2 regions of the Desulfobacter hydrogenophilus genome follow, and region 2 is predicted to be linked to the other one. Evidence: riboswitches for the same ligand, from Rfam matches in the RefSeq annotation. Region 2 holds a riboswitch; the other holds the start of a gene.

Region 1 (16,196 bases), 1.0 Mb from region 2:
TTATGCCTCCCATGTTGTGGCACAGGCAGCGCATAAACAGGCTATTTGGGCCCAGGTCCGGCCTGCTGAGCAGACCCGGCGGCAATTTCTCACAGGACAGTTCAAATTTGGCAATAATCGTGGATAACCCAAGGATATAAGGAGATAGATGATGAAAAATAAAATATATATACTTCTGACTGCAGCCCTTATAACTTTGGGGCTCTGCCTGCATGTTCAGGCTGACGAAGGCATGCAAAAGACCTTTGAAGCACCTGAAGACGACCTGGAAATTAACTATATAAAAGGACACAGCAGCAAGAATTTGTCGGTAACCTTCAACCACTCAAGCCATGAAAGTTTTGAGTGTATTGACTGTCACCACAAGATGGAAGAGCTCAAAGGAGAAGCCTCTCCCCGAAGCTGCGCCGCCTGTCACAATAACTTCAGCCCCGATAATCTCGAGGGCGACAAAAGCTATTTTAAGGCGATGCACCAGATCAGTTTTACGCAGGCCCAAAACCGCTCATGTCTGGGGTGTCATACCGACGAGATGGGTAAGGATGACAAGGATATGACCGGATGTAACGCTTCAGCCTGTCACTCTGAAGGTATTCGCTGATCCAATTGGATCAGCGGGCGGTCTTTTTTATAATTCTTCAGACCTTTTCTTGAGCCCCGGTCCGATGCCGGGGCTCTTTTTTTCCGCCTGAAAAGCTGGAAAGAACGATAATCATAACCAGATAGAGCAATGTTTTTATGGTGATAGAAAACGAGTCAACCCAATTCGATGTTCGTCGATACAGTCAGGGGCGATTTCACAAGGAAACCTGTCATGTGTCAGTGGACATTACCCTGATTGTTGAGGTTAATGGATTTGAAATAGCTTCACTGCTGTGCACACCCTCCCACATAGAGGCTTTGGCCCGGGGATTTCTATTTTCCACCGGGGTGATCCAGCGTGCTGAAGATATTGAATCGCTTGATTTGGAGAAACATGAGCAGATAGTCCGGGTCAGGGTAAAAACCGTTTCAGGTTCTGAAGGCCAAGGAAAGCCAGTATACCCCTCCGGCGTCGGCAAAGATGTCACCCATGAAGTCCGTGAAAATCATCCGGGCCTTTTGCCCATCGCCCCCCATTCAGGCGTTGATCCTGAGGGTTTGATCAAAAATATGGAGTGGCTGCTGCAGTGCTCTGTGCTCCACCGGCAGACCGGCGGGGTTCACACTGCAGCCGTGAGCATTGCCAATGCCATGCCCGGATTCCACATTGACGACATCAGCCGTCACAACGCTGTGGACAAGGTCATAGGCACCCTGCTCATGGACAACACCCCGCCTGAGAATATGGTATTGTTAGTGTCCGGCCGAATTTCCATTGAGGTTCTCCAGAAGGCGGCAACATTTGGAATTCCTGTCCTGGCTTCACGGGGTGCTCCCACCCGCGAAACAATCCTCATGGCCCAAAAAGCAGGTATCACGGTAGTCGGTTATGCCCGGCCCGATCGGTTTACACTGTTTTCACACTCCCAGCGGATTCAAAATATGTGAGCCGGGATGTTTGATAACCAGATACTTGGGGTTTCGTTCAGACACTATTTAAAAAGAGAGAGAAAATACAGCATTGGAAAAATTTGACTGCACGGGCGTAATCCTGGCCGGCGGTTGCAATAGCAGACTTCCCGGCATAAAAAAAACATTTCACAAGATAGGATCAAAGACCATCATCGAACGAATTATCAGCGTGTTTTCAAAGCTTTTCCCCCAGGTGATTCTGGTGGTCAATGATCCCAGGGATTTTCTGGGTCTGGATGCGTTGGTTGTTACGGATATTGACCCGTCCCAGTGTGCCCTTGCAGGGCTTCACGCAGGTCTTTTTTACGCCGATTTTGATTGGAGTTATGTCACGGCCTGCGACACTCCCTTTGTCAGTGAGAAAATTATCCGGTATCTTTTGGCGCAGCGGGACTATGGCAAACAAATTATCATCCCCAAAACCAGGGGAGGCCTTGAAATGCTGTCCGCGCTCTATCATAAGTCCTGCCTTCCCCGGGTTGAAACAAACCTGGAAAAACAGGTATTTAAGATCAAAAAAATTTTAAGGCCGAAAAAAAGTATACAAATCCCGCCCCGGGTGCTGGAATACCTGGACCAGGACATGCGGTTTGCACTTAATGTTAATACGTTACAAGATCTTGAAACTGCCAGAAACTGGGTTCTAACCCAGGGTGAGCGCAAAGAAGGCAAAGACGGTGATCAAGTTCAAGAAAAAAGTCAAAACAGCACCCCCGGGGAATAAACCGGTGGAAACGGGCAATATTAATAATTAAGCACCTATTTTTGCTATCAAAATTAACTGTTTAAGAGAAAGTATCAGGGGCATGTTTCTTAAACATACCATTTCATACCTGAAAATTTATGTTTAAGCATCACAACGAGCCATTGTTTCAAGTATTTCCCTTAAATATCAAGATATTAGTATGGCCCAACCCCACACACCTCACATCCACCCACTTGAAGTGGGTAATCAGTAATGGAAGAGTTGACTCTTTGCTGAGAAATCTTTCATTCACTGAGAAGAAAATATAGAATAGAAAGTGTGGTTACCGGTTTAAGCCAGGACATCCCGCAGAATAAGGCTACCTGCTCAATGTGGGTTATCCTATAATTTTTTTGGCAATTCTTTAATAAAAGTTCTTATCTCGTCCCTGACCCGTCTATAAATAGCAAGTTTATCCTCTTCATTTTCTAAATTACGGGCTAATTCAGGTGGATTATCAAACGATTGACAAATGATATTTACCTCGGGCGGAAAACGGGGGCACTGCTGAGCGGCTGTATCGCAAACCGTTATGACCCAGTCAATATCCTCTTGGAGGAAGTCTTTAACCGTATGCGTTTCATGACCAGAAATGTCAATATTCTCCTCTTTCATAACTTTAACTGCAAGGGGATCAAGTGACCCTGTAATAATACCTGCCGAAAAAGCATTGAGTTCGTCAGGATGGAGATTATGAGCCCACCCCTCAGCCATCTGACTACGACAAGTATTCATTTCACAAACAAAAAGTATATTTTTTTTTGGCATAGTAACTTTATCCCCTATTTTTTTATATGAAAGTCTGTGTAACCTACACAGATCTTTCAACTTTCGTTGTGGGCTAAACCTTGGTGAAGAATCAGGTCAGCCCTTGGCTGTTATAAAAAACATTTATACAATAACGATAGGGGATTAACATCGCAGATAATTATTAGAAAAATATGAGATAACTCAATTTAATTGGAGATTAAATTGATTTTGGTTGAGATTACAAGCCCCTTTTCTTCATATAGCAGATTCCGGTGATAAATTTATAAATCAGACCGATTACATTTGATGATATTTTCTAATCAAAAAGTGCCTCATTTTGAGGAAAAGTCGACTCCACAATCTGTCTATTATATGTCGCCGAGAACATTGTGAATAAAGGCGTTGACTACTTCTGCCATTTCTCACCTTTCTAAAATCATTGGCAGTCCGCTTTTATACCGTGCTTAGTTAACTATGTTATGTGGCAAATTAAAGAAAAAAGACCTTGCAAATCTTTTCAAACAATGATAGTGAGATTTATCCATATTTTGTTTCAAATAGTTATACTGATCTGTTTATTCTTACTTTTCATTTTCAGATGTTATCCCGTTAATATAGTTGAATACAAAAGATAAACGGAAACCACAAAGCAACTTGTTATGTACTATAAGTTTGTATGGTTTGTATTGTATTTTTTGGAAGGGTATTCGCCCGACCTTTTTATAAATCGACGATAATGAAAGGAGAACTAAATGGAGACCAGTACTTCAATCTTCGTTTACGGTGTACCTATCGAAAAAGCACATGATAAGTCACTTGGGCCGATTCTGGAAATGAGCGATGACTATCCTTTTTGTGGGATAATCTATTGCGGTTATAAAGCAGGTGATAGTGAAATTCGATTGGCAACCGACCGTTTGTTGTATTTCAAAAAATCGGACGTAATAAGTGAAGGGACTGTTGAAGGATACACGAGTGAGGGCAAGAAAGTACGAAGCTATGAACTCAGTATAAATGCAGAGGTTTATGAGAAGCAGTTCAAGCAAATTAGCTTGGGTCAAGAAGTTTCTAAATCTTTTATATTCGCTTCGGCCGTTGCTTCGCCTCCTGGTGGAGGCATTGATCTTTCACAAATTGATAAAATGTCCCGTGATGAGTTGCAAAAGTTAGTTGACGAACTCATTCAGACAAAAGCTATTGGGCATATCCCCACCTGGGAATCTATAGCTGGAAGATGCGATACATGGAGACAATCTTATAGAGAAACTCGGTATGACCCATGGTCTAGAAGTGATGCTGCCGGGGCTGATTGCGATTAGAGAAACTAAGTTGTAAAAATTTCACTGAAGAGTGATGCTATAGTGATGTTTAATTATGTCACTATAGCTTATCAATTTTTCATTAAATATTTTATTTTAAATTATAGTACTCCAACTTTGGTTTTTTCAGGTATGCATTTTGCTTGGTTTAATAATAGCTTCGTATGCAGAATTTTGTTCTGAAGCATACCAAAGTTGAAGTACAATATTCAGGCAAAATGCTGCATAACAATATATGTACCAAGAAAGACCTAAGTTGGATGACTATATGACGATATTAATAATTAGTGATATTTCCGACCTCCAAGTCTATTGGGTAACCCATTTTTTAAATAAATGGGGTATAAATCATCAAATATTTAGCCCAGCAGAATATCCACTTAAAATAACTCAGAGTACACACCTTTCCTCTATTAGTCCTGATTGTGATCAATGGGTATTAGAAAATGGTAACATTATTGACCCAAGTAAAATAAAGTCTGTTTGGTACCGAAAACCAGCCCTGCCTCAGCTTCCAAACGATTTGAAAGATTATGAAAGGGAGTATGCCCTTAATGAATGTCGACAATCACTTTATGGTTTGTATAATAGTCTTGATCATGCTTTCTGGATAAGTTCAATTCATAATTTACGAATATCAAGTAATAAGCCTCTCCAATTAAGGATGGCAATATCCCTCGGTTTTTTGATTCCAGAGACTTTAATTACAAACGAACCTAAACAAGCAATAGAATTTGCAGAACGTTTTAATGGAAATATTATATATAAGACACTTTCTGATGGTATTCTTTATACACGTGAAGGGCCTTGGGAAGAGCCACGAGTACATGGTGAAATCTATGCCACCTTTTTAAGTGGGATAGATCCTAAGGTATTTGGTGCGGTGAGAAATACGCCTTGTTTGTTTCAGGAGTATATAAAAAAGGATTACGAATTAAGAGTAACAGTAGTCCATGATAAAGTCTTCGCTGTTGAAATTCATTCGCAAGATTGCTCAAGGGCTAAGATAGATTGGCGCAAAGCAAATATTCAGGACGTCCCCCATAAACTACATAAACTTCCACGCAATATAAGAGAAAAATGTCTGGCATTAGTTAAAGGGCTTGGTCTAGAGTTCGGTGCTATTGATTTAATACGTCGCCATGATGGTGAATATGTATTTTTGGAAATTAACCCAAATGGTCAATACGGATGGCTTGAAGATACGATTGGGACTCAAATTAGTGAATATATTGCTAAGGTATTGGCGGGAAAAACTGAAAAATATGTATAATCGGGACAAAACTACCATAATTAAGGAGCCCTCCCACACCACCCGGCGGCATATGAATCAGGTATCAAGGCGGTTCGGCTGGCATTAATAGAATCGATTGCAGGTTATCCAACCGATTTTATTGGGTTTTTGCAGATCCAACGGCTACTATGCTGACTACAAAAAGCCGTGTTCCTGATTTTTCCGTTAGAGTGTGGACTATGTCTATCATTGGACACCCGAGCCGATTTAGAATTTAGCATTCAATAACATAAGCATTGTGGAGGGTATTTAAAAATTTTCACTGAGGACTATGTCATCAACAAAATACCATCAATGCCGAATTTAAAAACCCAGCCTATTATTAGTCGATAAATACTTAGGCTCATGATTTTAGACCCACCACAATAGATAGGGGGTAAAACCTTACTGTTTAAAAAAAAGATTCTATTTTAGAATCCGTATGATCCATTTGAAATTGACATTAAACTACAGACAAAATACAGGAGATTGCCCTGTTTTTGTTAGTTTCATGGTTTGACACGGTATAAACCCAGTGCTACTGTAATTTTTAACTGCATAGTCAATGGAAGGCTGGGGGAGCCAAAGGCATTCGGCTGAGAAAAAACAGATAACCCCTGTTTTGACCCTTGGAACCTGATCCGGATCATACCGGCGAAGGAAAGCTTTTTTTCCTTCCCCCCATCCCCCTGCGGCGTTGCCTAACAGGTGTTTGAACGTAAAGTCACCCATCTGCGGCGTTGCAAAAAAATCTGTAATTCTCACAACCATGAGGTTGTTCCGGTTACAAATTTTTCTGCACCTTGCAGCTGGGAAACTTTCCGCCCAAACACGGGTGTCTGTTTAGACACTTATTGAAAACAAAACTATACATAGCCTATGCTTGAGGTCCTGGGTCTGGCCAAGTCATTTGGTTTGCAGACCATTTTTGAAAATTTTGACCTGAACCTTCCCCATGGGCGGTTTACAGTACTGGTTGGCCCGTCCGGGTGCGGGAAGTCCACCCTTTTTGACTGCTTGACCGGTATAGTCTGTCCTGACCAGGGCCGGATTGTGTGGCAGGGCAACGCCATTGCCCATCTTGGCAGCCTTGCCGCCTATATGCAGCAAAAAGACATGCTGCTGCCTTGGCTGACGCTGGAAGAAAACAGTCTTTTGCCGGTGCAGGCAAGGCCCCGCACGCTAAGAGATATGAAACAGGCAAAACAAACACTTGCCCGGATCTTCGAAAGAATTGGGCTTACAGGATTTGGGGCTCATTATCCCTACCAGGTATCAGGCGGTATGCGCCAGCGATGCGCCCTGGCCCGCACCCTGATGTTTGACCGGGATCTGGTCTTGTTGGACGAACCCCTGTCCGCCCTGGACGCCATTACCCGCCGGGAACTGCAAAATCTGCTGCTCATGCTGCAAAAGGAATTCGGCAAGACCGTTCTCATGATCACCCATGACATTGAAGAGGCCCTGGTCCTGGCAGATGAAATCATACTTGTAGGCCCTACCCCCATGACCATCCTCGAACGATTCCAGCCCAAGGCATCCAAACCAAGGGAGTTCACCCAGCCCGAATTCATGGAGACCAAGGCCCGGATTCTCTCCCGGTTGTTGACCGAAAAGGAGAAAATCCAGGGATGAAATGGTCAGATACGCTTTTTCCGGCCGCCCTCACCCTGGGCATACTGGTTTTATGGGAGGTCCTTGTACAAATCATGCACACCCCGGCTTTTATTCTGCCCCCACCATCGGCCATCGGCCTTTGTGCGGTGATAAAAGCGCCCCTGATCTGGCCCCACGCCTTGGCCACGGCCCTGGAAATCGTACTGGGCATTACGTTGGCCTTGGGAACATCCATTCCTTTGGCCATATTCATGTTTGCCCGGCCCGGCATTGAAAAAGGCCTTTCCCCGTTTCTGGTGGCATCCCAGGCCGTGCCGGTCTTTGCCCTGGCCCCGCTGCTTGTGATCTGGCTGGGATACGGCATATGGTCCAAGGTTTTCATGGCCTGGGTGATCATTTTTTTCCCCATTACCGTAAGCCTGTTATCCGGCCTTAAAAGCTGCGACCCTGATTTCCGCAAACTGTTTACCCTTATGGGGGCAGGATTCTGGATGAAGCTGCGCCTGCTGTACTGGCCCTGGGCGTTACCTCAGTTTTTCGCAGGGCTTAAGGTGGGCGTTACCGTGGCTACCATCGGCGCGGTCATCGGCGAATGGGTGGGGGCCCAGAAAGGGCTTGGCTATCTGATGATCCAGTCCAATGCCCGACTGAATACGGATCTGGTATTTGCCTGCATTCTCTGGCTTTCGGGCATGGGGATTGGGCTGTGGGCATTGGTCAGTTTTGCTGAAAAACGAATGGTAACATGGAAAAATAATTAATTCATAAAAAGAGAGGATAAACAATGAAACGACATGTTGTTCTGACACTAATGACCTTTTTCATGCTTTGCAGCACCGCCTCGGCGCAAAAACTTGTGCTCATGCTGGACTGGTTTCCAAACGTGGACCATTTACCTGTTTATGTTGCCCAAAAATCCGGTTATTTTGCAGCCCAGGGCCTGGAAGTTGAAATTATCGTCCCGTCAGAGACCTCGGATGCGCTGAAACTTGCCGCAGCAGGCAAGGTGGATCTGGCCGTGTCCTACCAGCCCCAGACCATTATGGCGGCAGATGCAGGGCTCAAGGTTAAAGCCGTGGCTCCCCTTGTGGTCAAACCCTTGACAACACTGATGTTTTTGGATGAGTCCATAAAAAACCCTGCGGATCTGTCCGGCAAAAAAATCGGTTACACCGTGCCCGGACTAATGGACATGCTGCTCAAAGGCTTTGCCGACATCAACGGGATTACGGACTACACCCCGGTGAATGTGGGATTCACCATCCTGCCCGCTCTGGCATCAAAACAGGTCGCCGCCGTTATGGGACCCTTTAAAACCTACGAAACCGTAACCATGCAGCAGCAAGGAGTTACCGCCCGTTTTTTTGAACTGGAAAAATACGGCATTCCGGAGTACGAAGAGCTGATTTTCGCGGCAGGTGACGCCACCCTGGAAACGAAAAAAGCTGCGGTTCACGGATTTGTCATAGCTGTTCACAAGGCCCTGGCCGACATTAAAAAGGATCCAGACAAAGCCCTGTCCCTCTACTTTGAGGCCCTGCCCGACGTGGATAAAGAGATAGAAACAAAAGCCTTTGCCCTGACCGCAGAATATTTTGCAGCCCCGGGCCAGGTCAGCAACCCTGAAAAATGGCAGACATTTATAGATTTTGCCCTGAAATACGGACTGATTAAGAACACAATCAGACCCCAGGATCTAATTTACAGCCAAAACAACGATTAGTGCCCACCCATAAATAGCCTTTTTGACCAATTGAGAGCGGAGCTTTTCTTCGAACCCGCCTTGCACTTGAACAAAAAGTCTTATTTCTGGACGGAAACCAAATTTAAAAATCCCATTTAAAGAATGAGTCCAAAATAACTTAACCTGGGAGCGCAGGCGCCTCGCCTGCATCGTTACAATACTGGCACACATGCAGGCGAGACGCCCGCGCTCCCAGATATAGCAAAATAGACAAGTTATTTAAGACCCGTTCCTAAAGGTAATTTTATGAAAACATACTATCGCGCATTAACCATCGCAGGTTCTGACAGCGGCGGCGGAGCCGGTGTCCAGGCAGATTTGAAAACCTTCAGTGCCTTAGGGGTGTTCGGCATGTCCGCCATCACGGCACTCACGGCCCAGAACACCCACAGTGTCACAGGTATTTTTCCTGTCCCCCCGGCATTCATCGGGGAACAAATTGATGCCGTGATGTCGGATATCGGCGCCAATGCCGTCAAAATCGGCATGCTGCACTCACCGGAAGTCATTGAAATGGTGGCCGAAAAACTCAAACAGTGGCAATGCCCCAATGTGGTGCTGGACCCGGTGATGATCTCCAAGTCCGGAGACAATCTGCTCCAGGACGATGCCGTGGACGCATTGACAAAACTCTTGCTGCCCCTGGCCACGGTAATAACCCCAAATCTGCCCGAGGCCTCGGTGCTTTTAGGCAGAATCATCGATACCCCAGATAAAATGAGCGAAGCGGCCGCAGCCTTAGCAGATCTTGGCGCACCCAATGTCCTGGTCAAAGGCGGGCATCTGACTTCTGGACCAGGCATTGACCTGCTTTATGAAACCGCCTCCGGGCAGACAACCCGCTATACGGCAGACCGGGTGGACACAAAAAACAGCCACGGTACGGGGTGCACCCTGTCATCGGCCATTGCCGCAGGCCTTGCCCGGGGACTTGATCTGAAAACTGCCGTTGTCGAGGCCAAAAACTATATCACCGAGGCATTAAAGGCCGGGGCAGATATCGAAACCGGCTCGGGGCATGGACCGGTCCACCATTTTCATGCGTTGTGGAAAAAGAGATAGAATTTATTTAAAAAGCTGCGGGTAACACCTGATTTAACTACCGGGGATGAGGGTTCGGATCTGCATTTCACATTCCCGGCAGTTAAAAACCACTTGAAATCGGTGTTTGCCATGGGTCAGAAACAACGGCCCGGCAGAAGGCTGCGGAGGTTTGCCTCTGTTTTCCCCTGCCTTTCCGGAGCACCACCCAAGGCTGCGGCGGATACAGTGTTTTGTGGTCATGACCGGGGTGCCCGGTCCTGGCGGGACACATTCAAAGGCGGGATCAATGGATTTCACCCCTCTTTTCTTGTAAAATTGAACAGATAGATGGTTGGCTGCATTGGCCCTAAAATCCAGGTCGGCACGGTAAAAATGAACCGGCGTCGGCCTGGGCCCGGCAGTCAGGCGCGCATAGGCCGTTAACCGGTTCTTTTCCAGGCAGTCCACCAGGTCCCGCCGCAAACGATTCAGATCGGCGGCAGGCAGAAACACCGGTTTTGAAAGGATTTCAAGGCAATTCAATTCAAAACAGGTATTGCCCAATTTGCCCAACTGCTTTTGAATGGCTGTCCGGGCCGTGTCCGGGTTGCGGGCCGGGTCCCCCGTAACACAAAGCAGGACCCGGGCCTGGATATTGTCCTCATCCACGCAGGACAGCTCAAACCCTTGGGAGTGTTCACAAAACGTCATATCCAGGGATATCTTTCTTTGGGCGGTCATGCCTGCCATAAGACGTGCAAACTTCAAGTCATGGTTCCTGAATACCATGGTTCCCTTAGGCAAATCATTTTTTTTAATATGTATTTTTCCAGACGGAAATACACTTTGGTTTCCATCCACCCGGTTCACATAAAACCCTTTAAGCTTGCCCGGTGCTTTGGGAAAACAGATTCCATCCCCGGCCAACAGATCATGGGGCCGATCCAGTACCAAGGCCTGGTTTTTAATTTGTTTCACTTGTCCTATGGGCTCGCCCACTGATTTTGGTGTATCAAAGGCGTCAATTGAGCCAGATGACCCGGAAAGAAAATAATCGGTAAATCCCCGGTTAAAGGTTTTGCAGGGTTCCGGCGTGAAAAAAAACGTTACCCGGCCCGAGGAGGCTTTGGTATATGAAGCACCGGTCTTTATCAGGGCATCAAGCTTCTGGCGGTAAAATCCAGTGATATTTTTCACATAATCCAAACTTTTAAGCCGTCCTTCGATCTTAAAAGAGGTGACTCCGGCCCGGACCAGATCCCCCAAAAACTCAGCGCGGTTCATGTCCTTTAAAGAGAGCAGATGCCTGTTTTCACAAAGAACCGTTCCCTCTTTATCCTCAAGGTTCCAGGCAAGCCGGCAGGGCTGGCCGCAGGCGCCCCGGTTGGCGCTTCTGCCGCCAATGGCCGCACTCATGTAACATTGCCCGGAATAGCACACGCACAATGCCCCGTGGACAAAGGCCTCAAGATCCACACGCGTGGCGGTTCGAATCTGTTTAATCGCAGACAAAGACAATTCCCGGGCAAGAATCACACGGGAAAATCCTGACTGTTCAAGAAATCTGACCTTTTCCGGGGTCCGGTTATCGGTCTGGGTGCTGGCAAATAAGGGGATGGGGGGCAGATCCATCTCTAAAAGCCCCATATCCTGAATGATTAAGGCGTCCACCCCGGCCTGGTAAAGCTGTTCAATCAAACGCCTTGCCGGCTCAAGTTCATGGTCGAAAAGCAGGGTGTTAAAGGCCACATACACCCGGGCGAAATAACGATGGGCATAATTGCACAACGCCTCAATATCCGCCACACTGTTGCCTGCGGCAGCCCTTGCGCCGAACCGCTCGGGGCCGATATACACGGCATCGGCACCGTGATCAACAGCGGCCTTGCCAAATTCCATATTTTTCGCCGGTGCCAAAAGTTCCAGGTCGGGCATGATCTCTCCTTATTGTATTTTTCCAACTGGTTCAAGAACCATTTAATACCCATTGTTGTCAATCTTTTCTTCCTAAAACTCGCTGATCAAGTTTTTGTTAATTTGCGCAACTTCGGCGTTAAAAAAAAATTTTAATACTCAAAATATGTCGTATATTCAACCGGTTAAAAATCGTTTCCACCTTGAATTTGAACAAATTCCCTAAAAGCTTGATGATCGAGTAAAAATGCGCCAAAACATAAAAAATTGCACCCCATTCAATAAAAAGAATTGACTCCGCTTGTAAAAAAACAGCACAATCAATTATAAAAAGGAACGAAAGGAAAAAATAATCATGTCGCAGACAGTCTTAATCGTAGACGATGATGCAAAGCTCATTGATCTTTTAACCGAGTATTTTGGAGAAAACGAATTTCGTACCCATGCCGTCATGCTGGGCGCCGACGCCCTTGATGCCATACGGGATGACCAGCCGGATATTGTTATTCTGGATATCATGCTGCCGGATACCGATGGTCTGGAGGTACTCAAGCAAATCCGGGCCAAACATGCAATACCGGTCATCATGCTCACAGCCAAAGGCGATGATACAGACAGGATTGTAGGTCTGGAACTGGGTGCGGACGATTATCTACCCAAACCCTTTAACCCCAGGGAACTTCTTGCCAGAATCCGAGCAATTCTCCGACGTCAGGACAGGACCGTAAACGAGTCCGATACCGTAATTATCCGGGCCGGGGATCTGGAATTGAACCGATCCACACGGACCCTGTTGGCGAAGGGCAAAAACGTGCCCTTATCCACCACAGAATTCAATGTTCTGGAAGTGCTGATGAAACACCCCAACACAGTGCTCAGTCGGGAGCAGATCACAAACATGGCCCAGGGCCGAAGTTTTATGGCTGATGACCGCAGTGTGGATATTCATGTTTCCAAACTAAGGGGAAAAATAGAAAAACATCCCTCTTCTCCGGTGCGAATCAAAACAATATGGGGCACGGGGTACATGTTTATCAATCCTGATTCATAACCAAGGTGCTCGGACCATGACAATCAAGCGCCTTTACCTGAAAATTCTTTTCGCCTTTCTGGGCATTCTTCTTATCACCATCCTGCTGACCATGGGTCTGTTCATGGTGACTGCCGGGCGTTGCTATAAATCCTACCTGGATCATGAAACCCTTGCCAAGCTAAAAATATTCAAGGTCATGGTACAAAAAGAAGTGGAGCGGCATAAAGACCTTCCGCCGGAAAAAAACCCGGATCTTGTCCAACTTTTAGACACCTGCACGGCATTGTTCGACGTCAAACTCTGGCTCACCGAACCCAAAAACCATATTATATTTCAAAGTTTTAAGGGGCCGGTGAATTTTCTGCCCGACAGGGCCCACCGACAGGTCCATCACGACAGCGGAATTACGCTTTATCATTATATAATTAAGTGGAACAAGTACCATGCTGTCATACCCATCAGCTACCGAAACCAAGGATTGCGCCTGCATCTTTTTGTGGACACCGGGAAGACCAATCGCCATGAAGGATTGTTTTTAATGGGGGTTATTGTCATCGGGATTACCGCCACCTTGATGCTGCTCCCTGCGATTTCATACATCACCCGCCGGATAAACCGACTTAATCAGTCTGCCCTTGAATTTGCCGGGGGGAATCTGTCTGTGCGAACGGATATCAAAGGCCATGATGAAATTGCCAAACTTGGGGATACATTCAATCGGATGGCAGATCGATTGGAACGGCTGGTCCGCAATTCCAAGGAACTGACGGCCAATGTGTCCCATGAATTGCGATCGCCCCTTACACGCTTGAGAGTTTCCAAGGAACTGATCTTAGATAAACTGGAGCAAAAGGGCGCTTCGGATGATGCGATCATACGATTATTGAACAACATGGAATCAGACATCGGGGATCTTGACACTCTGATAGAAGAAGCGCTGGCTCTTTCCAAAATTGATTACCAGGAATCGGCCCTGGAACCTGAGACCTTCAGATTTTCCGATTTTATCAAATCCATGGTGAACGCATACCATCCGCTGTTAAGCCGGAACGATCTGATTCTTGACCTTAACATCCGGGACTTTGGCAAGGCCCGCCAAGATAAAGCACTGGTAAAATCGGTCTTTTCCAATCTCATGGACAATGCCATAAAATATTCACCACCCGGCAATACCATCCGTGTGTCTGCCGAAACAGTCTCTCCCAAGGGCCTTGCATTCTCAATTACAAATACCTGCGTACCGATGAGTCAACAGGATCTTGATCGCCTGTTCAATCCGTTTTTCCGTATTCCCGGGCAAAAAGCATCGGGGACAGGGCTTGGACTGGCTATTGCAAAAAAACAGATGCTGCGCTGCAAAGGCACCATCCGAGCAGAACACACTGGCCGGGAAATTTGCCTGACCGTTTGTTTGCCCTAATATAATTTTAGGAACGGATCTTAAGGACCGCAGATTAAATAACTTACCTACTTTGATATATCCGGCAGCGCGGGCGAGACGCCCGCGCTCCTGAATTATTTCGGACTCATTCCTTAAAGAATGATATTTAAAATTCGCCGCAAAGGTTCGGCCGCGCCCCAGAGCAACTGATCACCCACAGAAAATGCGGTGAGAAAATTTTCACCGATATTCATTTTCCGGATTCTGCCCACAGGTACGTTCAGGGTACCTGTCACTGCGGCGGGCGTCAGGTCCCTGATGGAATCTTCCTTATTGTTGGGTATGACCCGGACCCAGTCATTATTGGCCGCCAGGGCGGCATTAATCTCGTCTAAAGGGACATCCTTTTTTAACTTGATGGTAAAGGCCTGGGAATGGCAACGCATGGACCCGATGCGGATGCACTGGCCGTCAATGGGGATGGGGTTATCTGAGCGCCCCAAAATTTTGTTGGTTTCCACAAACCCTTTCCACTCCTCCCGGGTCTGGCCGTTGTCCATGGCCCGATCAATCCACGGGATAAGGCTGGCACCCAGGGGAACGCCCCAGTTTTCAACAGGATATGCATCGGACCGCAAGGTGTCGGTAACCGTCCTATCAAGATCAAGAATCGCTGAGGCAGGATCATCCAGGATCGGGGCCGCCTTGTCACCAATGGTTCTCATCTGTGACACAAGCTCTCTCATATTTTTGGCACCGGCACCGGAAGCGGCCTGGTAGGTCATGGAGGTCAGCCATTCCACCCAGTCATTCTCAAAAAGCCCGCCCAGGGCCATCAGCATCAATGATACCGTGCAGTTGCCGCCGATAAAATTTTTAATTCCCTTGGATATCGCCGTTTCAATGACCGGCATATTGACCGGATCCAGAACAATAATGCTTTGCTCATCCATCCTTAAGGTGGATGCCGCATCAATCCAGTACCCGTCCCAGCCCCGCTCGGTCAATTTAGGACGCACGGCTTCGGTGTAAGAACCACCCTGGCAGGTCACCAATATGTCCATGTCCATCAATCTGTCAATATCAAAAGCGTCAATGAGTTCAGAAGTACCCTGCCCCACATCAGGGGCAGTCTGTCCGGCCTGGGACGTGGTGAAAAAAAATGGTGTGAATTTTTGAAAATCATTCTGTGCAGACATTCTTTCCATGAGAACAGAACCCACCATGCCCCGCCAGCCAACTATTCCGACTTTTTTCATCTCCTCTATCCTTTCTGCTACAAGTATGTAATTTAAAATTTAAGCCTTATTGCATAGCTGCTTTTTTAAAAAAAAGCCAGGGGGCAGATAAAAAAATCAGCGCGATCGTCATATCGTTTGCCTGCCGTTTTGAAAAATTAAGCGGCAGGAAGAAACAAAACCGCCCGCACCCCGAAATCCGGATTATTTTTTACGTCAATGGACCCGCCGTGGAACAGAACGATTTCCCGGACAAAGTTAAGACCTAAATACGTACTTTTCTTGCGCGTGTCCAGGCGCTGGATGAATAAAAAACCGATCAAAAATTTTATCCCGTACAAATTCCGGGATACCCGGCCCTTGATCCCTAATTTCAACCACCACGGTTTCCCCCGAACGCTTAAGCGTAACACCTATTTCTCCGCCCCTTGGACTGAACTGCAGGTTGGATTCGGTCCTCATATTGGATAGGAACCTTTTCTTTTGCGCCGGCGGCACATTGTCTATCGAGTCAGAGGGAGCCTATATCGGCTCCCGTCTGCCCACAAAACCGTGCGTATGGGTCCGTACGCGGCTATTCTTGCAACTTTTATCCATCAATGAAC
Region 2 (16,196 bases):
TTCGGGGCGGCAAGCCAGTTGGAAAAAATAGATATGCTGGATTACGCGGATCTGATTGTGGTCAACAAATTCGAAAAAAGAGGAGGAGAGGACGCTGTCAGGGATGTTCGCAAGCAGGTGCAAAGAAACCGGAATGCATGGGACATGCAGTCGGAAGATATGCCGGTATTCGGCACCATTGCCTCCAAATTCAACGATGACGGTGTAACCGCCCTTTATCAAGCCCTGCTGCAGACTATTTTTGAAAAAACCGGGGTTAAATTTGAAAGTCGGCGCCCTAAAGTCGATGTAAAAACATCGTCATCAAAAACGGTGGTCATCCCGCCGGAGAGAACACGCTATCTCTCAGAAATTGCCGACACCATCCGAGACTACCACAAGCGCACGCAAATACAGACCCAGGCCATCCGTAAGGTCTGGCACCTGGAAGAAACGGCCAAAGCCATTGATGAGAGTCTGCTTGACGGGGATAAAACAGAACTGATCGAACATTTAAAAAGGGAAATTGACGCCGCCAGGGGAAGCGTTGATGGCGAGGCCAAGGAATTGGTAACACAATGGGATGACATGAAGGACGCCTATACAAAGGACGAACTGGTATACACGGTTCGGGGCAAGGAAATAAGAGTGCCTTTGTATACCCAATCCTTATCCCATCAAAAAATCCCCAAGATCAGTCTGCCCAAATTCAAGGACCCTGGAGAAATCTACCGGTGGCTGCGGCGGGAAAATCTTCCCGGGTACTTCCCTTATACGGCCGGTGTGTTTCCGCTAAAACGGGTGGGGGAAGACCCTACGAGAATGTTTGCCGGAGAAGGAGACCCGGCCAAAACCAATACCCGTTTTCACCTGCTTTCCGGTGACTACGAGGCCAAAAGACTGTCTACGGCATTTGATTCGGTCACGTTGTACGGGTGTGACCCAGAGTTGCGGCCGGATATTTACGGCAAGGTCGGCAACGCAGGCGTCAGTGTATGTACGTTGGAAGATGTCAAAGTACTATACAGCGGGTTTGACCTGTGCGCGCCTTCCACGTCCGTTTCCATGACCATCAACGGGCCGGCGCCTATCATTCTTGCCATGTTCATGAATACGGCCATTGATCAGCAGGTGGACAAATACACAAAAGAGAACGGTAACGCCCCGACAAAGCAGGTGTATCAAAATATTCGTGAATCGGTACTAAGCAATGTTCGCGGCACGGTTCAGGCGGATATTTTGAAGGAAGATCAGGGTCAGAATACTTGTATTTTTTCCATTGAATTTGCCCTGAAAATGATGGGGGATATCCAGCAGTTTTTTATCGAAAACAATGTGCAAAATTTTTACTCCGTATCCATTTCAGGCTATCACGTCGCTGAAGCCGGGGCCAATCCCATTACCCAACTGGCCTTGACCCTTTCCAACGGCTTTACCTATGTGGAATACTACCTTTCCCGGGGCATGCCCATTGACAGTTTCGGGCCCAACCTGTCATACTTTTTTTCCAACGGCATGGATCCCGAATATACGGTCATCGGCAGAGTTGCCCGAAGAATCTGGTCCATTGCCATGAAAGAAAAGTACAACGCTTCGGCACGGTCTCAAATGCTGAAATACCACATCCAGACATCCGGGAGATCGTTGCACAGTCAGGAAATCCAGTTCAACGACATCCGGACCACCTTACAGGCCCTTTGCGCGGTATATGACAATTGCAACAGCCTGCATACCAATGCGTTTGACGAAGCCATTACAACCCCTACGGCGGAGTCGGTGCGACGGGCCCTGGCCATCCAGATGATTATCAATCGGGAATGGGGATTGACCAAAAATGAAAATATGAACCAGGGAAGCTTTATCGTCGAAGAGTTGACGGATCTGGTGGAACAGGCTGTCCTGAGAGAATTTCACCGTATCTCGGAACGGGGTGGTGTGTTAGGCGCCATGGAAACGGGATATCAGCGAAGCAAAATTCAGGAAGAATCCGTCTACTATGAGACATTGAAGCACAATGGAGAGCTTCCCATTATCGGTGTCAACACGTTTCGTGACCCGAATATGGAAGACGAGGTGTCGGCACAAAGCAATGCCGGCTGTGAACTGGCCAGAGCCACGGAGGAGGAAAAACAATCCCAGTTAATGCGACTGGCTGATTTTCAAAAACAGAATGAAAAAGAAGCGCCCCAAGCTCTGGAGAAACTTCAACGGGTGGTCCTTTCAGGGGACAACATCTTTGAAGAATTGATGGAAACGGTTAAGGTCTGCAGCCTGGGGCAGATTACCAGGGCTCTTTACGATGTGGGCGGCCGGTATCGCAGGAACATGTAGCCGAAAATAGAGAAAGATCCTTACAGACAAGGGCAAGAAGCTATACCAAATTTTAAATCCGGCAGATAGACCGTGGCTGCCGAACCGCCCACGGCAAGTTGGGCATTGGCGACAAAATTGATGGTCACCGTGTTGGTGAGGTATCCTGCCATGGGATTGGTTTTCCTTACGGTTTCAACGGCATGAATTATTCCGGCTTGAACATCTTTTTTAAGACTCATTTATCATTACTCCTTCCGCTGGTATTATCCAGATCAAGTTTAATGGTATAATCTCAGCCCTGCGGTTAATGACGCATTCAGTCCGTTAACCACAGACAGGCACCCACTTATATTTTGCCTTTTTTAACTTCTTTGGCCTTTCTTGTCACCTCTTTTTCCAAGTCAATTGCATGCAAACATATCCTGGAAATAAAAAAGGATAGGCTTGGATGGGCCTTCGTCTGAAAAGCGGACTTTGTCACACAAGTAGTTCACTCCTTAAGCATTTCGGTTGAATCTGCTTAATTCTATTGGGTAAACCTCCACCTCCGGTGGAGGACTCGAAAAGTTTGACAGTTCCGGGAGTTGAAAATAAACAACCTTCCTTAAGTTAGCCGCTCAAAGCTATTAAAGGAAGGTTGTATGAAAGATTATAAAAGTTTAAAGCATTCAAAGTGGTATTGCAAGTATCATGTGGTTTGGATTCCAAAATATCGGAAGAAAGTTATTTACGGGCAATTACGTCGGGAACTGGGGTCAATACTACATGGTTTGGCAAAACAAAAAGAATGCGAGATCGAAGAAGGACATTTGATGACAGACCATGTTCATATGCTGATCTCCATTCCACCCAAATTTGCCGTGGCTCAGGTAGTTGGGTTCATCAAGGGGAAAAGTGCTATTCAGATAGCACGTCAGTTTTGTGGTAAAAAAAGGAACTATAATGGTGAAAAATTTTGGGCCAGAGGTTATTTTGCATCAACAGTAGGAATCGACGAACAAACTGTTCGAGCATATATCCGGCATCAAGAAAAAGAGGATCAACGTTGCGAACAGATGAACTTGTTTGATTAAACCGCGCCTTTAGGCGCTTTTAAAAGACCGCTTTGAGCGGTTAACAATCAAGCCCCCAGTTTCACTGGGGGTCATGACTTCCCTTATCAAGCTCCTAAACAGTGAAATAATTTTAAACTTATACTGTTCTGATACAGGGTTAGAGTGTACTATTAATTAAAATGACACTTTTCATGAGGAAGGCCATTTTTTTTAGGAATGATAAATGAGGCAGAATAAAATCAGACAAGAAATCGAAACGTTGGATGTCTTTAAAGAATTTTGCTGGGAGGGGATATATGGGACTCTTATAATCACCCGGCAAAGGCGGGCCTTAAAACCGATCTTGTCTGGTATGAAGAAACACGAGAAGGGCTTTAGGAGATAAAAAATGAACATCAACGCCAGCATCATCGACCAGCGGGTCACCGGTATTGTCGAGGATCACCCAGAGTGGTTACCGGAAGGCTCTGATATTAACAAGAAGAAGTCAGCGGCATTTGTGCTGTTGTGCATCTCAACTTGCCTTGAGATGCCTCTTGAGGATGCTGCTGAATTGATTACCGAAGGCGGCAACGATGCGGGGGTTGATGGACTCCATGTTGGCGAGGTGGAGGATGGGGAGTTCCTGGTCACGATCTTCCAGGGCAAATACAAGGTAAAGGATCTGAAAGGTGAAGCAAATTTCCCAGAAAACGGTGTTCAGAAAGCTGTTGATACCGTACAAGTGCTTTTTGATCCCTACCGTAGGGTCGCGTTAAACAAAAAGATAGCACCAAAAATTGAGGAAATCCGTTCTCTTATTAGGGATGCCTACATTCCCAATGTACGTGTCATCTTATGCAACAATGGCGCACAATGGACGGAGCAGACTGGCAATTGGATAAATGAGGCGAAAAAAGATTACGGCGACAAGGTTGACTTCGTCCATTTCAATCACGACTCCATAGTCAACATCCTGCAAAGAAGCAAAAAGGTTGATACCACATTGACCTTGAATGGCCAGGCGATTGTCGAAGACATGAATTACATGCGCGTGTTGGTCGGACGTGTTTCAGTGCAAGAGATTCATAGACTGTTTAATGACCATGGAGACAAGCTTCTAGAAAGAAATATTCGCCGCTACCTCGGCCTCCACACGAATCGCGTTAACACAGCTATTCATGAAACGCTTTGTGATTCACAACGATCGGATAAATTTTACTTCTACAACAACGGTATAACAGTGGTCTGTGAAAAATTTGATTACAATGCCTTTCAAAAATCGGACTACAAAGTGCAGCTCAAAAATATGCAGGTCATTAATGGCGGTCAAACATGCAAAACGATTCAGGAAACCTTGAATGGTGATCTACCCGGCATAGTGGGCGAATCAGCCTATGTCATGGTTCGCATTTATCAACTCGCCGAGACACATAAGGATTTTGTACAAGACATCACTTATGCGACCAATAGCCAGAATCCTGTCGATTTGCGAGATCTTCGTTCAAATGACGAGATTCAAAAACAACTTGAAATCGGTATTGCTGATCTTGGCTATACATACAAACGTCAGTGTGAAGAGGGAGGTGGCGGCTCAAGTGTCATAACCAGTTCCATTGTTGCGGAATCGGTTCTGGCAATCTGGAGGCAACGGCCACATCAGGCAAAATTTCGGCGTAAAGAACACTTTGGAAAACTCTATGAAGATATCTTCAAGGATTTGAATGCGGCTCAAGCGCTGCTGGCCGTTCTGATTTTTCGGGCAGTGGAAAATGAAAGGAAACGCCCAACTTCTTCGACACCACCAGATTTCATGCCTTATGCATCGCATTACATTTCGATGTTGATTGGCAGAAAACTTATGGCTGACATGGGGGTCTCCCTGATAGAGGTTTCGCATCGCAACTTTCAGAAAATAGTTCAAAAATTCGAACATGGCCAAGCGGAATATCATGCAAACGCCGTGAACGATGTGATAGATGCTCTGAAAGCCTGTTACGGAGAGAGAGAAATATCTCTCCAACAACTTTCAGCGACCTTCAGGCGTGGAGATCTTCTTGAAACACTTGGATCACATGACTAATTCTTGGTAATACAGCACCGTTCATAACCCGAGACCACTAATTTTACCATACGGAATTTATTGCAAATTATACTTATACTGCCAATATTTTTATCGTGTCACCCGAATGACCCCATCACAGCGTTTATACATAGACAGATTATGGGGTTCCTTCGAATTCTGATAAAATTTTTGAAATTGGACGATTTTTTAACACCACAAAGAATCGGCTCATCCGATTCATTTTGAAATGCGTATGCTGTCCTCATATTTTACCCTGGAAGTGGCGTTTCAGATTGCCGACATGATCAGGGCACTAGGGCCAGGTTTATCCGGCGGAATAAAGCTTTTGATGCAGTGATCTCGGCTCGGCAGTTCTGCAAGGCCTTTACCTGAAAGGTCCATGGCCTGAACATGGGTGATAAATGCCCGGGCATAATCCAGATACGTGTTGACCGTTTTTCCGGGCACTTGTGACGCCGCACCAAACCCTTTATACCCGTCCTTGCCCGAGGCAATAAAATCATTGGCCACCACCACATAACTGCGCTCGTCCTCAAGCGGAACATATCGGCCGGACACGCGCTCCCGGACTTCCAGCCCGGAAAACCGGCTGCCAAAGGGCTTGCGCGCATCAATATCGTACCGCAGGCCGTAGGCATAGGGAAACGCACCTTTTGCATCGTTTTTCAGCACATATTCCAGGGCTTGTTCAAGGACTTGCCGGATCCTGTGGCCGGGCATTTCGATTTCAAACAGGGTATTTGAAAACGGCAGCATCCCGTAGACCGTGCTATAACGGATCGCCCCCTTTTGAATACCGGTACGGACCCCGCCGGCATTCTGTATGCACATGTCAGCATGGGGAACCTGCTCATAAAATGCCTGTGCCACCAGCGGAACCAGACGGCTTCCCAAAGGCATTGGTTTGGTGCCATGAACCTGGCCCGGCACCCGCACATGCGCCAGGTCCTGACGGGCGGTTCCGATAATGGTCTCGCCTTTTTCGGCCACCTGCCGGGAAAACTGATCCAGAACACCGGCAACTGCGGCATTTTCAGGGGCAATATCCAGACTATCGTCCCGGCTGATGCGGTCCAGAATTTTTTCTCGCTCAGCACCGGTAACCCGCTGCCGCTCTCCTGTAGCACCTTCCCGCCAGAATTGATCCCCCAGCACCAGGTGGGACCGTCCGGACCAGGCGGCCAGCCGGTCTCCCTTGAATCTCACATCAAGCTCCCCCAGCACCCGGCCGTGGGACCATGCCTGAACGATGCATACCGGATCACCTTCTTTGTTTTCGGAAATTACCGGATAGGGGCTGTCACAGGCCAGCCCGTAAGGCGCCAGATCACCCAGAAGCGTATGGCTGTGTCCGTCCACGATCACATCCACATCGCTGACCTGCCCGGCCAGGGACAAGATATTTTCATATCCGTAATGACTCAGCAGGATAATCCGGCCAATCCCCTTGGCCGAAAGCTCATCCACCGCTGCCTGAACGTATCGCACCTCATCGCCGAACAGCACCCCGGGACCGGGCCGAGAGGAGCGGCGAGTCACCTCTGAAATGGTCATGCCAATGATTCCAACCGGCCGGCCGTCAATTTTTTTCACCACATAAGGGGCAAACAGGTGTTCCAGCACATGCCCGGGGTCCACCCGGATATTGGCACTGACCACCGGCACCTTCAAAGACCGGATAAAACCGGCCAGCCACGAATCCCGGTTGTCAAATTCATGGTTGCCCAAAGCCATGGCATCAAAGGGCATGACATTCATCACCCCGGCATCTGCCCGGCCATCAAACAGGGTAAAGTACAAGGTTCCCTGAACCGCATCTCCGGCATGCAGCAGCAGCGTCTGCGCGGGTTTGACCGCCAGCGCATCCACAAGCCCGGCAACTCTGGCCATACCGCCGACCTCACAGATGGTGGACTGCCCCTCGAAAGTCAGTTCTGCGGTCTGGGGAGCCAGAAAGGAATGCACATCATTAAGATGCAGAATTTTGAGCTTTGTTTCGGAAGGAAAAGACCTGCAGCCCAGAGCGCTGAGCACCACGGCTCCGGCCAGCAGCAAAAAAAATCGGACCACAATACGTGTTTTTATTTTTCTTCTTTTTGGGGCCATTTAATAAGACTCAATTTTTTGCATTCTCTGACTATCAGGATAATTCAAAATTTTTTAATTGTTTTTTACCTCTATGTTTTTGTTCCGACCGACTGCTCATTCGTAAAAAAATAAACGCCACGGTTCACGGGCCGTAGTCCTTCGTGAAACCGCTTGTTATGGGTGATTTTGGGGTTGGTTTTAATTTCGCCCGCTGCTTTGTGGGTAACGGCTAAAGAGGTACTAACTATTTAATATTTCAGTTAAAATTACGAATTATGAGCCAGTAGTTCCTCTTATTGGACGAAGTTAAAACCAACCCCTCGTTTAATTAAAGAGTCAGATTTTATCCTTTCTGGATTTCTTCTCTTTTTTTTCATTACGCTTTTCTTTCAACGTTTTTTCTGATTTTTTCTTAACTGTTTTTTGTGCATCTCTTCCCTTAGCCATGAATTTCTCCTTTTTTCAGTCAGTCAGTCAGTTAAATATATTTATTGTATTTCCACTAATCCAGGGACACCTTATCTATTTTCTTTCGACCTGGCTTCATTGCCCTGAGCCGTCTGTCTAAGATAGCCTCCAAGTGCTTCACAAAAGTCTTTTTTCCCAACGGTCGGCCGGTTCGTTCATGCTTTCTGAACAATTCGATTTCAGATTCCTTAATATCAGAAGATAAAAAATCACCCCAGGGTGTATTGACAATCTCAAGCAATGGTCTTGTTTTGACAAGAATGTCATCCTTTTCATCCATATGTGCCCCGGCGCTGCTCCATTTCCAATCCTCAGGACGTTTTGCAAGACCGGCACGGACCGGATTATACTCGATATACCGCGTGCACGCCAGCAGGTATTTTTCTTCCATGATAAATGATGCGAACCGCCCCTGCCATAAATGACCGCGCCAACCTTCCCTGAAATTGATCATTCTCGTATATCCCCGGTGTGCTTCCCCGATGGCCAGATTTAATCCATCCTTGGTTTCAGGAACTGCAATAAGGTGAATGTGATTGGGCATCAAACAATAGGCCCATATTTCGACCTTATACCTCAAACACCATTCCGCCATCAAAGCGAGATAGGCTTTAAAGTCCTGATCTCTGAAAAATGTCTGCTGCCGTCTGTTCCCCCTTTGTGTAATGTGATGGGGAAAATCTGGTGCCACTGCCTTGCCATTCGTGCCATGAAAAGAGTTAAGCATAGCCTAAAGTCTCGCCAATAAAAGAAGGTGGTAAATCACCGCATTTTAGCTGATTTGGAACTATGAAATCCCCTTTAAAATTTGAAGATTTCGAAAGTGTCGCTGTAGTGCTAAGGAATGAGTCCGAAATAACTCAACTTGGGAGCGCGGGCGTCCCGCCGCATCTTTACTGCAGGCGGGACGCACGCGTTCCCGGATATAGCAAAATGGATAAGTTATTTAAGACCCGTTCCTAAGCTGCAGGAAAGTTACAGGCGATTGTCTTGCCTCTTTTCTCCCCTGCACCCTGGACAAATAAAAACTAACCGGTTATTTTAAACAAATGGTTAAATTTTTTCAAAACCTGACAAAAAAAGTTTAGGCAGAAAGGAGTCAGCAATGGCGGAGGCCGGCATTAGAGCGCATAAAAAAGACCAGTCTGTGCGCAAAATTTTAAATGCGGCCTTACTGGTTTTCAGCACCCAGGGATATAACGGAGCCCGGGTTGATGCCATTGCACGCAAAGCCGGGGTAAACAAAGCCATGATATATTACCGGATCGGAAATAAACTGGCCCTGTACCAAACGGTTATTCATGACATCTACCAGGACCGGGCAGCGCAGCTTCGCCGGGAAATCCAGTCCAGCACCACGCCCGAAGAAAAATTAAAAGCTTACATCGCCAGCGTTGCCGCCATCATGGATGCCCATCCCCATTTCACCCGGATCATGATACGGGAGATGGTTTCCGGGTGGGCCAATTTCGGCCCGGCCATCTTTGAAGAGGTGAGTGTGACCGTTAAGATAGTTCAGGCAATACTTGACGAAGGCGTGGAAAAAGGGGTTTTTGTGAAAACAGATCCCCCGGCAGTTCATACCATGGTAATTGGGTCGCTTATCCTGAATCATCTTACCCAACCGGTAAAAAACCAAATTATGGCGGCCCTGGGCACATCAGAAACCCCACCTGATATCAGTGGTTTTAACCAGCTTGTACCCCAGGTACAGCGCCTGGTGATTGCCGCGTTGCGTCCCGAAGCTGATAGCTGATAGCTGATAGCTGATAGCCGCAAGCTAAAGAATAAGAGGTCAAAAATGAATAAGGCAATACAAGCAAACCGGTCATTTCTTTTATTGATATCCGCTGTGCTGATTTTAGTATCCCCGTCAGGCACATGCCGGGCCCAGGACCGGCTGACCGTGGACCGGGCCGTACAAATTGCCCTTGAAAACAGCCTGCAGCGGCGAATGGCTGCAAAGGATGTGGAAATTGCCGATGAGGGTCTTTCCCGGGCCCGGGCCGAATTCGGACCGACCGTGACACTTCAGGGGGGGCTTTACCGGTATGACGACCAGCCCAGTCTGGTGCAGATAAACCAAGGCCTGGCGGAGCTTAATAATGCCCTGTCTGCCATGACCTACGGCCAGGTGCCGGAAGTAAGTCTGCCCAGTGACAGCCGCACCTATTACGGCGGACAGATCAAGGTAACCCAACCTTTATATACGGGGAATAAACTGACCGCCACCCGCCGCCTGGCCCAAGCCAACCTGGAAAATGCCCGGAAAAACCTGGATGCCTCGGACAATGATCTGGCGTTATCTGCCCAAAAAGCCTTTTATACTGTGATGCTGAGCCGGCAGATGGCCGAAGCCATGGACGAGGCGGTGGAGAGCATGACCGGGCATGTCCAAGAAGCAACCGCCTACCATGATCAGAAAATTGTTCCCAAGCTGGATCTTTTGCGGGCCCAAGAAAAACTTGCGGATTTAAGACAACAGCAGTTGTATGCCCATAATAATGTGAATCTTGCCCAGACCTCTTTGAACTATGTGCTCGGCGTGGACATGGACACCCGCTACACCTATGATGATGCGCCACAGCCCCTGCCCCTGCCCCTGGATCTTAAGACCTGTATTAAAACCGGTATGGAGAACCGGCCGGAAATCGGTGCGGTGGACGCACAGATCCAAATGGCAAAAGAACAGATCGCTATTGCCCAAAGTGACCATCTGCCCACCCTGGCCCTGGTGGGGGAAGCCCACCGCTATGAACCTGAAAATGAGGAACCTTCGGCCCAGATCGGCATTGTGGCCAGCATTGATCTGTTTGACAGCGGCCGAACCAGCCATAAAAAGGCCCAGGCCGCCCGGGGGCTTGAAAAGGCCCGGATCGTAAAAAAACAATTATTCAGGGGAATTCGCCTGGCGGTGGAAAAAGCATACCACGATGCCCAGGCCGCCCTTAAATCCATTGATGTGGCCCAAAAATCCCTGGATACGGCCCAGGAGGCCCTGAATGCCGCCCGTACCCGGTACCGGGTGGGGTTAAGCACCTCTCTGGAACGTCTGGATGCCGAAGTGTCCCTGACCCGGGCCAAAACCAATCATATTCACGCCTTAAGTATGTATAACATTGCGGTCTGCGAGCTGGAACGCGCCATGGGAAAGGAGTAACCCCTGATGAAGCAATGCAAAAAAAAATATTTTATAACGGTGCCCGCGCTCTTTGCTCTATCCATGCTAATCACGGCCGGGTGCAACAACCCGTCGGAACAAGAGGGCAAGGCCTTGTTGGAACCTGCCCCCCTTGTCACCAGCATAACCATTTCCGCCCAGGATACCCAGCCGACGCACCGCTTTCCAGGCGAGGTCCGGGGACGGTACGAGACCGCCCTGGGATTCCGGGTCCCGGGCAAGGTGATTGCCCGCCATGTGGAGACCGGTACCCGGGTCAAGGCAGGAGATCTGCTCATGCAGGTGGACCCCAAAGATATCAAAGAGGCGATGACGGCGGCCAAAGCCCAGGTGGATGCGGCCGAAAGCCAATATAAGCTGACCGCAGACCTGCTCAAGCGCTTTAACGCCCTTTATGAACAAGACTACATGAGCAAAGCCGAAATTGACCGTTACCAAAACAACGCGGACTCAGCCAGAGCGGTATTAAAGCAGGCCCGGGCCCAGCTTACCCAGGCGGGCAATCAACTGGACTATTGTAATCTCAACGCCGACGATAACGGTGTGGTGCTTGATGTTCGGGCAGAAACCGGTCAGGTGGTGGCGGCAGGCATGCCCGTGGTCATCATGGTCAAGGGAGACCAACGGGAGGTTGAAATTTTCGTGCCCGAGAACCAGGTAGCAACATTTAGCCCCGGCGCTTATTTTCACGTCAATTTCTGGGCACTTCCCAACCTGGCGGTGCAGGGACAGGTCCGGTATGTATCCCCTGTGGCAGATCCCATTACCCGGACCTACAAAACCCGCATTACGCTTATCGATCCCCCGGACAGTGTTCGGCTGGGCATGACGGCGTCTGCGGTCAGTGCCGAACATGAAGCCGGCAGCAGCCGGATATTTATCCCGATGTCCGCCGTTTATCAGACCGGTGATGCGCCCATGGTATGGGTGATTAAAGATCACAGGGTCGGGCAGCAGAAAATCAGAGTAGAAAAGGCCGGGCAAGGAGAAGAGATCCAGGTCATTGAAGGTCTGTCCCCGGGCGATGAGATTGTCACCACCGGTGTACACAAGCTTTCGGAAGGACAGCTGGTTCGGACCCAACCTTAGGCAAATAAAGACAAATAACAGCCATGAAAACAATAAAGGACGGCTTGTCTGACAGCTGACATGATAATGAGAATAACAAATACAATTGTTGGCGCAAGGAGCAAATATAAGAAGCAAATCAAACCGGTGTTTTTTGTTCTTCTTTTGTTTCACATGTTTTTCTGCCCTGGGGGCCTGTTTGCACAAAATGCAGACAATAAGGTTGCAGAAAGACTGAAGCTGACCCCTGAGGAGGGAAACTATCTTCAGGGAAAAAAAGTGCTGCAAATGCCGACCCATGACAACTGGAAGCCCTTTAATTTTATAGAAAATTCAATACCACAAGGGTACCTGATAGATCTTGCAAAAATGCTTGCTGACAAGATAGGTGTAAAAATTGAGTTTATTCAGGGGTATGCCTGGGCTGAGCATATGCAAATGTTAAAAGACGGGAACGTTGACATCGTCGGCAACATGGTGCAGACCGAGGAGCGGCAAAAAAGTTATCTCTTCAGCCACCAAAAAACCCTGAACCTGTTGACGGGACTGGCCAGCTTTAAACAGTATACCCGTATTAATGAAATCGGAAACGGCACTCTTGGCGTGCAAAAGGGTTCTGTCTTCGACAGCTTTTTTAAAAAGCATTATCCGGATCAGAATGTAACGTACTATTTAAATCTTCAAGAACTTTTCAAAGCGCTGGTAAATCGCGAAATTGATGCCTTTATCGAAAATTATTCCGTTATAAATTACCTTATCAATACGTCTCTTCTTTTTGAAAAAGATCTTGGCGTCTATCTGCTTGAAGACGAGCACAGGCTCGATCTTCCTATGCATTTTGCCGTCAGTAAAAATGAGCCAATACTTTTTTCTGTTATTAACAAAGCATACGACGCCATTGCCCAGAAAGATTTGGATAATCTGAAATCAAAATGGGAAATGAGCCCAAAAAAGAAAAAATCTCCCGACTTTACCGTTGATGAGAAAGCATGGATTCAGCAGCATCCGCAACTCAAAGTGGGCCTTTACCATGCACCGCCCTATAGCTATACGGAGTTTGGAGAACCGAAAGGCTACTTGGTCGATATTGTCAGACAAGTATTTGAACGTGCAAACTTAACCCCTGAATTTACCAGAACACTGCCGCTGAAAACCAAACTTAAGATGTTGCGGGCAAACGAGCTTGATGTCGGCATTGGTCTTATCAAAACAGAAGCAAGGGAAAAGTTTTTAGATTACACCAAAACACAGAAGGATCTTCAAGTTGGTATCTTTGCCCGGAATGACGGGCCGCAATATCTTAATGAAAAGAGCCTTAATGGTCTTACCATCGCTTCATATCACAGCTATGCTCTTGCTGAAAAATATATAAGAAAATATCAGGATATAAAAATTGTCAACGCAGACGATGCAGACGGCATGATGAAACTGGTTTCCCAGGGGGAGGCTGAGTTGCACTCCAAGAGGTGGCAGGTGCCAATTTTATGATATTTTGGGCCAACTACAACAACCTTGTCCTGAAAGGATATCTTCCGGATGCGATTCAGATCAGTACCATGGTTACCGGCAAAAATCACCCGCTCCTGAAATCTATCCTGGAAAAATCATATCAGGCCATTCCATTCAGTCAACTCTATGCCCTTCACGAAAAATGGCTTGGTGCAGACTTTTCGGCAGAACAAAGAATTATGACCAGAGAAGAGCTGGCGTTTTTAGATAATAAAAAGACATTTACCGTTTGTGATTATAACGACATGAACCCCATATCCGGTGTTCAAAATGGGCAACTAATCGGCGTTATGGGAGACTATTATAACGAAATCGCTTCACGCCTGAACGTAAAGTTTGAAGCGATCCCAACAAGTGATAGAGAAGAACTCAGCCGTAACGTGGCCGGCGGTAAATGTGATTTTATCTCTGTAATCCCAGCAGACCAACCTCCTTTTCCTGCAATCAAAAGATCCGACGAATTTGCCGGAAGTATTTATCTCTCCATGGGCAATCTGAAAAGTATTTTTTTTGATCAGGACAGCGATTTTGAAGGTCATACCTTCATTGTCTGTTATGAATCCTTCAAACAGGCGCTACAAGAAGCATATCCGGATCTTGACATCGAAGTGAATTCCGATATGGATCGTATTCTTAAAAAAATCAGCTCAGATGAAAATTCCCACTATGTAGCGCCTAAACCAATTATTGACAGCATTATTCAAAAATACGGTTATCAGAAATTTAAAATAAACGGTTCATTTGAAAAAGCTGAAATAAAATATGCACTGGGTGTGCATGATAAAAACCCGCTGCTGCTCTCCATAGTGAATAAAATCATCGCAACTATTCCGCCGGATTTAACAACCCGAATTTTCGATAAATACGAGCTCCGTGAAGTTCGTATCGAAAAGAGTTACAACATATATTTTCTTTACATCCTAGTCGCACTGCTCGTTGTAATGATTGTAGGACTGCTCGTCATCTTCCACCTAAAGAAGCAACACAAAATTATAGAAGCTGAAAAAGCAAGGTTTGAAACGCTTATGCAGAATGCCTCTGATGGTATTCTGATTATTGACAAAGACGCAAGCGTCCTTGATTCAAATATAAAAATACAACAGATGCTCGGTTACACCGCTGATGAAATAAAAACACTTAAAGTTTATGACATCAACAAATTTCATAAAAAAGACTGGGTAATCAAATCGCTGCATTCCATAATCACAGAAAACAGGCAGATCGACGTCAAGGCAGAATATACCCGGAAAGATGGTTCTACATTTCCGGTAGGTATCACCTCAAGCTCTATTGTGTTGGATAATCAGAACTGCAGTTACAGCTCCATCAGGGACATCAGCGAGCAGGTTGAAAAAGAAAAAGCCTTGACAGACAGTGAATTTCGCTGGAAATTTGCCATCGAAGGCAGCCGGGATGGTTTGTGGGACTGGAATGTGAAGACCTCGGAGGTCTATTTTTCACCACAATGGAAAAAAATGCTCGGTTTTAAAGATCATGAATTTCAAGGCACCCTTGAAGAATGGAAAAAACTGATTCACCCTGAAGATATGCCACAGATAATGCAGGACACCACTGACATCTTTGAGGGGAGAACACAAATTTTTATCAATCGTCACAGAGTCCGGACCAAAGGTGGCGACTATAAATGGATTCTCGACAGGGGTGTTATCGTTTCAAGAGATGAACAAGGCAACCCCGAGCGTATACTTGGCACACAGACCGATATCAGCCGGCAAAAAGAGACTGAGGAAAAACTTAAGGCCGCCATGATTGAGGCGCAGGAAGCCAATCGCAGTAAATCTGTTTTTCTCTCTAATATGTCCCATGAACTACGGACGCCGTTAAACGCCATACTGGGGTACACACAGATTTTTGCCGATGATAAAACACTAACAAAAAAGCAACTCTCCGGTATTCAAACAATGCAAAATGCCGGAGAACATCTACTGATGCTGATCAACGATATGCTTGACCTCTCTAAAATAGAAGCCGGAAAGTTGGAAATTCAATCGAGTGAAATAGAGCTCAAGGCATTTATTACCCATATTTGTAATTTCATAAAAGTGCGCAGTGATTCTAAAAACATTGAATTTTATCATGAAATCAGCCAGCACTTGCCGGACATTATTATTGGTGATGAATTGAGGATACGGCAGATCTTACTTAACCTTATTTCCAATGCCGTCAAGTTTACCGACAAAGGATACTGCTCATTTCAGGTCATTGGAGAAACCGTGAGCGAAGGAAAAACAAAGCTCAACTTCATTGTGGAAGACACAGGACCAGGAATCGATAAATCACAGCAGGAGATCGTATTTGAGCCTTTTAGACAGTCTGGAGAGCGTTTAAAATATTCCGAAGGAACCGGCCTTGGCTTGACTGTCAGCCGTAATCTGATCGTGCTTATGGGAGGCGAGCTTATTCTTACAAGCCCGATACACGACAAAAAGGAATCCGGCGTTGGTCTCGG

What was found. Region 2 has a riboswitch for thiamine pyrophosphate ahead of EYB58_RS01950 (hydroxyethylthiazole kinase). Riboswitches for the same ligand answer to the same signal wherever they lie in the genome.
Region 1: it holds a riboswitch for thiamine pyrophosphate, as region 2 does, so the genes downstream of both, EYB58_RS20205 (ABC transporter ATP-binding protein) here and EYB58_RS01950 (hydroxyethylthiazole kinase) in region 2, are expected to answer to the same signal.

Annotation. Positions count from the first base shown of each region.
Region 1 covers NZ_CP036313.1:4,541,509-4,557,704, forward strand. Annotated here, with positions in the region: gene EYB58_RS20170 (4Fe-4S dicluster domain-containing protein) at 1-127, shown strand, start outside; gene EYB58_RS20175 (cytochrome c3 family protein) at 149-601, shown strand; gene fdhD (formate dehydrogenase accessory sulfurtransferase FdhD) at 739-1,530, shown strand; gene mobA (molybdenum cofactor guanylyltransferase) at 1,604-2,278, shown strand; gene EYB58_RS20190 (arsenate reductase ArsC) at 2,642-3,067, opposite strand; gene EYB58_RS20195 (hypothetical protein) at 3,802-4,368, shown strand; gene EYB58_RS20200 (MvdC/MvdD family ATP grasp protein) at 4,637-5,641, shown strand; TPP riboswitch at 6,207-6,321, shown strand; gene EYB58_RS20205 (ABC transporter ATP-binding protein) at 6,521-7,276, shown strand; gene EYB58_RS20210 (ABC transporter permease) at 7,273-8,019, shown strand; gene EYB58_RS20215 (ABC transporter substrate-binding protein) at 8,043-8,981, shown strand; gene thiD (bifunctional hydroxymethylpyrimidine kinase/phosphomethylpyrimidine kinase) at 9,249-10,064, shown strand; gene EYB58_RS20225 (peptidase U32 family protein) at 10,098-11,960, opposite strand; gene EYB58_RS20230 (response regulator) at 12,295-12,990, shown strand; gene EYB58_RS20235 (HAMP domain-containing sensor histidine kinase) at 13,007-14,392, shown strand; gene asd (aspartate-semialdehyde dehydrogenase) at 14,506-15,612, opposite strand; gene EYB58_RS24910 (ATP-binding protein) at 15,850-16,053, opposite strand.
Region 2 covers NZ_CP036313.1:431,800-447,995, forward strand. Annotated here, with positions in the region: gene icmF (fused isobutyryl-CoA mutase/GTPase IcmF) at 1-2,310, shown strand, start outside; gene EYB58_RS01950 (hydroxyethylthiazole kinase) at 2,331-2,531, opposite strand; TPP riboswitch at 2,524-2,648, opposite strand; gene tnpA (IS200/IS605 family transposase) at 2,934-3,365, shown strand; gene EYB58_RS01960 (AIPR family protein) at 3,736-5,409, shown strand; gene EYB58_RS01965 (bifunctional metallophosphatase/5'-nucleotidase) at 5,680-7,518, opposite strand; gene EYB58_RS01970 (transposase) at 8,003-8,695, opposite strand; gene EYB58_RS01975 (TetR/AcrR family transcriptional regulator) at 9,074-9,724, shown strand; gene EYB58_RS01980 (TolC family protein) at 9,770-11,128, shown strand; gene EYB58_RS01985 (efflux RND transporter periplasmic adaptor subunit) at 11,135-12,238, shown strand; gene EYB58_RS01990 (transporter substrate-binding domain-containing protein) at 12,305-13,705, shown strand; gene EYB58_RS01995 (PAS domain S-box protein) at 13,702-16,196, shown strand, end outside.